3 regions of the Blautia sp. TF10-30 genome follow, and region 3 is predicted to be linked to each of the others. Evidence: predicted binding sites of a transcription regulator. Region 3 holds the regulator's gene; each other region holds the start of a gene.
What was found. The regulator Rex, encoded in region 3, represses fermentation and respiration genes when NADH is low (regulators of the CRP and FNR family bind a similar motif). The targets are predictions, from matches to a motif close to ATTGTTAANTANTTAACAAT.

Region 1 (3,283 bases), on a different contig from region 3:
AAAAGCACAGTTTGTGCTGGGTGAGGCGTTTTACGATTATCCGGCAAAGTCGCTGCATGTCACGGCGCTGACCGGAACAAAAGGAAAGACAACGACAGCCTACTACCTGCAGTCGATGCTCGATGCCTGCCTGAAAAAACAGGGCGGAAACGGATGTGCACTGTTAAGTTCGATTGAATATTACGACGGAAAGACGAGAGAAGCATCAACGCTCACCACGCCGGAATCCCTGGAGCTGTGCCGTCATATGCGCAATGCCGTAGATGCAGGCCTTTCCCATATGGTGATGGAAGTATCCTCCCAGGCGCTCAAATACGAGAGAGTCGGAAACACGCATTTTGATACCGCCATTTTCCTGAACATCTCCAAGGACCACATCAGCCCGACGGAGCACAAGGATTTTGATGATTATTTCCAGTCGAAATTAAAGATCTTCGACCGCTGCACCTGCGCCTGCGTGAACCTGGACAGCGACCATATCGGGGAAATCCTGAAAGCTGCGGCAAAATGTGAGCGCGTCGTTACGTTTGGATCGAAAGAAAATGCTGTAATCCGCGTGAGTGATATCAAGCCGGGCAGAGGAAAATTCTATTTCCATGTGGCAGGACCGGATTTCTCGGAAGATTTTACCCTGCCGGTGCACGGAGCCTTCAATGTGGAGAATGCCGTAGCTGCCATTGCGGCTGCCTGGTCGATGGGAATCCCGGTTTCGCTGATCAAGGAAAGCCTCCTTGACGTCACCGTTCCGGGAAGGATGGAGACGTATGAGAGCAGCGCGGGCGAGGTCACGGCGATCGTGGATTTCGCGCACAATGGCCTGAGTTTTGAAAAAATGTTTGATACCGTAGCACTCGAATACCCGGGAAGCCGCGTAAGCGTTGTGTTCGGAACCCCGGGCGGAAAAGCATTCAACCGCAGAAAAGATATGGGTGAGATTTCCGGAAAACGGGCGGACCGGATTTTCCTCGTACCGGATGATCCGGGAAACGAAGATCCGCAGGCGATCTGTGAGGAGATCGGCGGGTACATAGCAAAGGAAGGTGCATCCTTCCAGATCCGCATGGACCGCGGAGAAGCAATCCGGGAGGCGATTCTTGGCGCCGTACCGGGAGAGGTTGTTCTGATCCTTGGAAAAGGCGCGGACGTGACGATGCACGTCGGAAACGGAAATGTGCCGTACCGGTCAGATGCCGTCTATGCAAAAGAGGCGCTTGCCGAATATGGAAATGCATTTGCCGAAGCGGCAACGGCTCGTGAAACAGAAGAATAGAAGCAAAAACAGAAAAAAACAGAGCAAAAAAGACACGGAACAGAAAAATCCGTGTCTTTTTTGCGTCTGGCGGCAGCAGAAATGAAAATCAGACAGGAAATTTGGCGGATACATCCTACAAAATGTAGAAAAGAAGGACAGAAACTAGCCCGTATGACGAAAAGTTGTTAAAAATATAACGAACGAAAGTTAGACGTGTGAAACTAAACACAGAAAGCAAAAACCCGGGAACCATGCGGAAAAAGACGAATTCTGCGGGATGAAGGACAAAGCTGTAAGTTTTTGGAAAGAATTCTTGTGAAAAAGAACAAAAAATGGTATAATTGTATTGAAATATATCCAGAACACCCCTTCTGGAAGCGTACGGGCTCAGTGAGAAAAAAGATTTCACGAAAATGCTCGAAAAAAACACTTGTTAAATTCTTGTCATAGTGCTATGATAAGGAAAGTGAAAAATTTATCAATCACAAAAACCAACTAGGGGTATTTTAGAAAGGAGTATTTATGAGCAGCAAGATTACCATCATTGGAGCTGGAAGCGTTGGATCTACGATCGCCTATACACTGTCGAACGAAGACATCGCGTCTGAGATTGTTCTCATCGATATTAACAAGAAAAAAGTAGAGGGAGAGGTTATGGATATCGCGCAGGGTACCTGCTTCCGCGATCCGGTCTCCATCATCGCAGGTGAGTATGAGGATGCCAAGGACTCTGATATCGTAATTATTACTTCCGGTATTGCAAGAAAGCCTGGCCAGACCCGTATTGAGCTGACCCAGACCAACGTAAACATCTTAAAATCCATCACACCGGAAATCGTAAAAGCGGCTCCGAATGCCATCTACATCATTGTAAGCAACCCGGTTGATATCATGACCTACGTGTTTACAAAGATCTCCGGACTTCCGGAAAACCAGATCCTTGGTTCTGGTACCATGCTGGATTCCGCGAGACTTCGCTGCGGACTGTCTGAACACCTCAACATTGCCCAGAAAAACATCCACGCTTACGTATTCGGTGAGCACGGCGATACTTCCTTCATTCCGTGGAGCGGCGCTTACGTTTCCGGTGTCAGTCTGGACGAGTACTACGAGACCGTAGAAAAAATGGGCAGGAACGTAACCAAGATCGACAAAGATGCTATGCTGGAGTACGTAAGAACTTCCGGCGGACAGGTTATTGCAAACAAAGGAGCTACTTTCTATGCAGTATCTGTTGCAGTATGCAAACTGGTAGCAACCATTCTTTCTTCTTCCGATTCTGTAGCAACCGTATCTTCCATGATGCACGGTGAGTACGGCATCGAGGATGTATGCTTAAGCACACTGACCCTCGTTGGACCGAAAGGCGTACAGGGCAAGATTCCGATGCGTATGACAAAAGAGGAAGTAGAAAAACTCAAAGCAAGTGCCGACGCATTAAAAGCAGTTATCGCACAGATCGAGCACTAAGAGCGGGCAATAAGCTCAAAACATAAAATTTATGGCAGTGGCAGAAAGTGCGAAAGAGCGGTATCTCCCACTGCCTTAACGTGCGCCTGAAGAAATTTTCCGCCGGGTGTACATAAAAAGAGTACCGGAAACTTTTCCGGTGCCGGACAGAAGATACCGCAGGCAAAATGGAAACCAATAGGAGTAACAAGAAAGGAGCAATTCCATGACCTACAGTTATTTTCCGGGCTGTACGCTGAAGAACAAAGCAAAAGATCTGGATCACTATGCCAGAGAATGCGCAAAAGTTCTGGGATTTGAACTGGAAGAAATTGAAAACTGGCAGTGCTGCGGAGCTGTGTATCCACAGGCATCCGATGAAATCGCTACCAAACTTTCTTCGGTTCGCGCCTTAGCAGACGCCAAAGAAAAAGGACAGGATCTGATCACAGTCTGTTCCGCCTGTCATCACGTGATCAAACGCGTAAACGATGACATGGCGAATGTAGAAGACATTCAGACAAAAGTAAACAACTACATGGCTCTTTCCGAGCCATATCTTGGCGAAACGAAAGTACTTCA
Region 2 (3,283 bases), on a different contig from region 3:
AAGCAGCGATTCCTACAATCTGGTGATCGGATCCGGTACCTTCATCGATGGATTTGAGGATGGTGTCATTGGAATGAAAACAGGGGAGACAAAGGATCTGAACCTGAAATTCCCTGACAGCTATCAGAGTACCGATCTGGCAGGAAAAGATGTTGTGTTTACCGTTACGGTAAATGCGTTTACCCGCCCGGCAGAAAACATTGACGGATGGGAGCTCGATGATGCATGGGTAGCAAAAAATACAGATTACAGTACTGTGGAGGAATACCGTGCCGGAAAACGCGCAGAGCTGGAGGCTGCAAATGAGACGACAGCGGAAAATAATCTGCAGAATGACGCGATGCAGCAGATGGCAGACGGCTGTACGTTTCACAAAATTCCGAAATCCTATATCACCCTTGGCGAAGAGGATTACGATAAACGGTATACCACTTATCTTCAGAATTACGGCATTTCCCTGGACGACTATCTGGAGCAGTATGCGGACAGAGCAACCTACAATCAGGAGAAAGCAACGTATGCAGGAACGATGGCAAAAAGTGCCCTTCTTCTGGATGCTGTAAAAGAGGCAGAAGGCTGGACTACAGATGACCAGGATTACCAGCAGATCTTAAACGACGAGGCAGCCAATGCCAATATGTCGCAGGAAGATTTCCTGAAAGCAGCCAATGACTATTACGGGGAAGATACGGTAGTGCGCAATATCATGATGGAGCGCATGATCAATATGGTTCTCGATAATGCAACGGTCAATACTGTGACTGTGGATGCAGACGGAAATACAGTAGAATAAAAAGAGAAATCACCCCGGAAAACAGGATAAAAATTTCTGTTTTCCGGGGTGATTTAACCGAATCAAGTAAGTCCCCTGCTTCCATTGCGAAAAGCAATAAGCAGTGGGTGGGGACTTGCTTGTATCAGGAGGAGTGCAAGCTCCTTCTGATAAACTGCGGAGCAGTTATTCAGTTATGAGCAAGTAGCGAAGCGGATTGCGAATATCCGCTTCGCATGTGGGAAACGAATTGTGTTCGTTACGCCATGATTTTGCGGAACAGATCCTTCAGATCTTCTACGCTTGCATCCTTCGGATTGCCCGGTGCGCAGGCATCTGCGTGTGCGGAATCTGCAAGGAACTGCAGATCTTCTTCTTTGACTGCCTCGAGAACAGACGGGATTCCAACGTCTGCGGACAGCTTCTTAACAGCATCAATCGCTGCTTTTCTGTACTCTTCCTGAGACATTTCGTCTACACCTGCAACGCCCATGGCACGTGCGATTTCACGGTATTTCTCACCGGTGCACTCCTGGTTGTATTCCATAACGATCGGAAGCATCATGGCACATGCAACACCGTGTGGGGTATCATAAACAGCACCAAGGGTGTGTGCCATGGAGTGAGCGATTCCAAGACCTACGTTCGAGAAGCCCATACCTGCGATGTACTGGCCAAGAGCCATTCCTTCGCGTCCCTCTTTGGTGTTTGCGACAGCACCGCGCAGAGATTTGGAGATGAGTTCGATGGCTTTCAGATGGAACATGTCAGTCATTTCCCATGCAGCTTTTGTGGTGTAGCCTTCGATTGCGTGAGTCAGAGCGTCCATACCGGTGGAAGCGGTCAGGCCTTTCGGCATGGAGGACATCATATCCGGGTCAACAACTGCGATGATTGGCATATCGTGCGGGTCAACGCATACGAATTTACGTTTTCTTTCAACGTCTGTGATAACGTAGTTGATGGTAACCTCTGCAGCAGTACCGGCTGTGGTCGGAACAGCGATGATCGGTACGCATGGATTTTTGGTCGGTGCAGTGCCTTCAAGGCTTCTGACATCCTCAAACTCCGGGTTTGCGATGATGATACCGATGGCTTTGGAGGTATCCATAGAAGAACCGCCGCCGATGGCGATCAGATAGTCAGCGCCGGATGCCTTGAAAGCTTCTACGCCGTGTTTTACGTTTTCGATGGTCGGGTTTGGCTTGATATCGCTGTAAAGCTCATAGTCGAGTCCGTTTGCGGTCAGAATATCGGTTACTTTGGAAGTAACGTTGAATTTAATCAGATCCGGGTCAGAGCATACGAAAGCTTTCTTGAAGCCGTGTGCCTTTGCTTCATTTGCGATCTCGGCAATAGCGCCTGCTCCGTGATAAGAGGTTGCATTTAAATTAATACGATTTGCCATGATTGAAAAACTCCCTTCTAAAATGAATAAATGGTTTTACTGAACTTGTTATTATATTAACAAATCCGGAAGGGAAAAAGAAAGTGACAGAAGAAGCGAAGTGTAACACTTTAAAAAAAATCGCCATTGTGACAAAAACAACAGAACAAAATTTGTGAAAAATAACCAGAGCGTGTCTGAAAAACCATTTCCGCAATCTGCAAGCCCCACTTTGACACGCGCTCTAAGAGAGCAGCTGCAGATTCCGGAACAGTTTTTTTAAGTCTTCCGGCATTGCCCGGACGAGAAGAGCGGCAAACTCGGAAGGTGTCAGATCCATGCCGGTAAGCACCCATTTTACGGTCATGGTGATGGAACCCTGACAGTACATTTCGAGAAGAAAATGCATTTCCGGTGAAACCGGACTGCCGCTTTTTTCGTGAATCAGATTTTCGTAGAACGCGAGAATCAGATCGAAATCGTGCTCACGCAGAGAATTCTGTTTGTCGTAGCGGAAGGCCGCGGCGAAAAAAGCTTTTTCTTTCTGAATATAGGTAAATTTCTTTTCCAGACTGTCAAAAACGGTCGTTCCGCGGCCCATATGTTCGAAGGATTTTGTCAGTAATTTATCAAAGTACCAGTTGATCAGATCGTATTTGTCGAGAAAATTACGATAGAAGGTCTGGCGGGTAACACCACAGATTTCACAGATCTGGCGCACGGTGATCTCTTCGACAGGGGTTGATTTCATGCACTCCTTCATGGATTCGGCAAGACGGTATTTTGTTCTTTCTCCTTTGGGAGCAGATACGGTGGAATGGATCATCCGGGCAGTTTCCTTTCGCTTCGAAAATTGTAACTATGCAGAGTTATGCATATATTATAACGCGAATCCGAAAAAATAAAAAGCCCTGAACATGTTCCGAAGATAAGATACAGGAACATATTCAGGACGATTTTGCTTATTTTCTTTTGTTTACGGCCTGTCCGACACAGTAGCATACAGCGGCAACAACCATACCGTTGATGGAAGCGATGCCCCAGTGTAAGAGGTTCGCAACAATGGCACCGAGAATGACACCGGCAACCGCAAACCAGTCTACGGTTTTAAGCTTCGGCTGATC
Region 3 (3,283 bases):
CATTGCTTCCGGCAGGGCACAGAAAAGCGGCGTACGGTTTCTTTCCTCTGTCACAACCTTTACCATGCCGGCACCGGATGCAAGGACTGCCCTGGCACACAAAACAGCGGCTCCGCACATGGCACCGGAACCGGCAAGTACCAGCACCTTTCCGAAGGTTCCCTTATTTCCCATCGGCGTGCGGGTAAGAAACCGGTCCAGATCTTCTTTTTCCACTGAACCGTACCAGGGCGTCTCCTCTTCTCCTGCATCAAAGCCGATTCCGATATCACGGACCAGGACCTCTCCGGCATATCGTTTTCCGGGATCAAAGAGAAGCCCTGGCTTTGCACAGGCAAATGTCACCGTGGCTCTGGCTTTCACCGCCGCATCAAGGACCTCTCCGGTATCCGTGTGGATCCCCGAAGGGATGTCCACGGCAAGAACAGGAACACCGCTTGCGCAGATTGCTTCCACTGCCCTCCGGTACTCCCCTGCCAGCGGACGGGATACGCCAATTCCAAAGATGGCATCTATGATAACAGTATATTCCCGGAAATCCGGATTCTTAACCTCACGGACCCCATAATTTTCCGCAATTTTCTTCTGTGCTCTCATGCCTTCACTGTATTTTTCCGGATTTCCAAGACAGAACAGTTCCGCATCCACCCCTTTCGTCTTTAAAATCCGTGCAATTGCCGCACCGTCCCCTCCATTATTTCCGGGACCGCACACAGCAAGGACTTTTCCTGTATCCCATGTTCCATTTTGAAGCTCCTCCACGCAGGACAGCGCTGCGCGCTCCATCAGTACCAGGGACGGTACCCCCATGGTTTCGATCGTATTGCGGTCTGCCTGCTTCATCTGTGCTGCTGTAAGAATCCGTTTCATCGCTTTTCCTCCTTTTCCTGCCTTATCCGGAAAGTGAACAGAAAAAGTCTCCGGTTTCCCGAAGACTCTCCTGCTTTTGTTTTGGTTTCTTAATTGTTCTTTGGATGCTCCGCCTCATATCTGGTCAGATTGTAGGAGAGACGCATCAGACTTTCGGAAAGATGGACGTTCTCGACGATCACATCTTTCGGAAGTTTTAAGTTTAGATCGGTATGTGCAAAATTCCAGATTGCTTTTACACCGTTGTCCACGAGAATCTCTGCCATCTCTACCGCTTTTGCTTTTGGCAGTGTCAAAGCCGCAATCTCTACATGGTGTTCCTTGATAAATTCCGGAAGCTCGTCCGCCATGCGGATTTCAATTCCGCGCACGGAGATTCCTTTTAATACCGGGTTGACGTCAAAAATACCGACCGTTTTGAATCCGCTTCTTTCAAAGGCCGCATAATTAGCAAGCGCCTGTCCCAGATTTCCGGCTCCGACAAAAATCATATTGTGGACTCTGTCCAGACCTAAAATTTTTCCAATCTCGCTGTACAGATACCGCACGTTATAACCATACCCCTGCTGGCCGAAGCCGCCGAAATTATTTAAATCCTGGCGAATCTGGGAAGCTGTCACTTTCATCCGCTCGCTCAGCTCACCGGAAGAGATCCGTTCTACTCCGTCCTCCAGCAATTCGCCCAGGTAACGATAATATCTAGGAAGTCTTTTGATAACTGCCCGCGAAATTCCTTTTTCTTCCAAGATAAATTCCTCCTTATTTACACCTGCATATATTCATATTATATATGGTTGATAGAAAATTGTCAAAGATTTCTTGAAATTTTGTGTATTACTCTCTATAATAAGGATGGTGTATTATGTCAAAATACAGAAATATGTTATCTGGAGGAACCACATGATTCTTGCATGTCAGAATATCTCGAAAGCATTCGGGACAACGGAAATTATCAAAAATGCATCTTTTCATATAGAAGAACGCGAAAAAACCGCACTGGTCGGCATCAACGGTGCCGGAAAATCGACGCTGTTAAAAATCATCATCGGCGAAATGAGGGCCGATGAGGGAGAGGTCATCCTCTCCAAAGGAAAGACGATGGGCTATCTCGCCCAGCATCAGGATCTGACCGGACACCTTTCCATTTACCAGGAAGTGCTGACCGCGAAACAGAATCTGATCGATATGGAGGAACGCCTCCGTCAGATGGAAAGTGATATGAATACAAAATCCGGTGCAGAGCTGGATGAACTTCTTTCCACCTACACCCGCCTCTCCCATACCTTTGAACTGGAAAACGGATACGCGTACCGCAGTGAAGTCGTCGGTGTTTTAAAAGGTCTTGGCTTTTCCGAGAGCGATTTTGAAAAACAGGTGGACTCCCTCTCCGGCGGTCAGAAGACCCGCGTGGCACTTGGTAAACTGCTGCTCACCAAACCGGACATCATTCTGCTCGACGAGCCGACCAACCACCTCGATATGGACTCGATCTCCTGGCTCGAAACGTATCTTTTAAATTACAGCGGAGCCGTCCTGATCGTCTCCCATGACCGTTACTTTCTCGACCGCGTTGTCACAAAAGTCGTTGAAGTGGACAATAAAAAAGTAACAACTTTTGAGGGAAACTATACCGCCTACAGTCAAAAAAAAGCAATGCTCCGTGAAGCCGCTTACCATGCCTGGGTCAACCAGCAGCAGGAAATCCACCATCAGGAAGAAGTCATTGCAAAGCTGAAATCTTTCAACCGCGAGAAATCCATCAAACGCGCCGAGAGCCGTGAAAAAATGCTGGACAAAATGGATGTGCTGGAAAAGCCGACCGAAGTACGCTCCGATATGCGGATCCGTCTGGAACCGCGCATCACAAGCGGAAACGATGTGCTGACCGTCGAGCACCTCTCCAAAGCCTTCCCGGGACAGACGCTTTTCCAGGATCTGAATTTCGAAATCAAGCGCGGGGAGCGCGTCGCAATCATCGGAAACAACGGAACGGGAAAAACGACGATCTTAAAGATCTTAAACGAAGTCATCCGCCCGGATGCCGGCTCTTTTACACTTGGAAGCCGTGTACAGATCGGTTACTACGATCAGGAGCATCAGGTGCTCCACATGGAAAAGACCATTTTCCAGGAGATTTCCGACGCGTATCCGTATCTGACAAACACCGAAATCCGAAATGTGCTGGCCGCCTTCCTGTTTACAAACGACGATGTCTTCCAACCGATTCATACCTTGAGCGGCGGTGAGCGCGGACGAATTTCTCTTGCCAAGCTGATGCTCTCGAACGCCAACTTCCTGATCCTCGACGAGCCGACCAACCACCTCGATATCGTATCAAAGGAGATTCTGGAAAACGCGCTGAAGGATTACACTGGAACGGTACTGTACGTTTCCCACGACCGTTACTTTATCA

Region 1: DXD02_RS04605 (L-lactate dehydrogenase) is a predicted target of Rex. The motif match lies at 1,682-1,701, and genes of this name have one in related genera.
Region 2: fucO (lactaldehyde reductase) is a predicted target of Rex. The motif match lies at 2,225-2,244, and genes of this name have one in related genera.

The regions. Positions count from the first base shown of each region.
Region 1 covers NZ_QUKM01000003.1:132,800-136,082, reverse strand. The annotation lists gene DXD02_RS04610 (Mur ligase family protein) at 1-1,270, shown strand, start outside; gene DXD02_RS04605 (L-lactate dehydrogenase) at 1,775-2,722, shown strand; gene DXD02_RS04600 (CoB--CoM heterodisulfide reductase iron-sulfur subunit B family protein) at 2,928-3,283, shown strand, end outside.
Region 2 covers NZ_QUKM01000006.1:60,555-63,837, forward strand. The annotation lists gene tig (trigger factor) at 1-793, shown strand, start outside; gene fucO (lactaldehyde reductase) at 1,032-2,180, opposite strand; gene DXD02_RS16370 (DUF6783 domain-containing protein) at 2,291-2,398, opposite strand; gene DXD02_RS07450 (TetR/AcrR family transcriptional regulator C-terminal domain-containing protein) at 2,404-2,985, opposite strand; gene codB (cytosine permease) at 3,122-3,283, opposite strand, start outside.
Region 3 covers NZ_QUKM01000001.1:136,707-139,989, forward strand. The annotation lists gene DXD02_RS00640 (bifunctional ADP-dependent NAD(P)H-hydrate dehydratase/NAD(P)H-hydrate epimerase) at 1-870, opposite strand, end outside; gene DXD02_RS00645 (redox-sensing transcriptional repressor Rex) at 960-1,616, opposite strand; gene DXD02_RS00650 (ABC-F family ATP-binding cassette domain-containing protein) at 1,771-3,283, shown strand, end outside.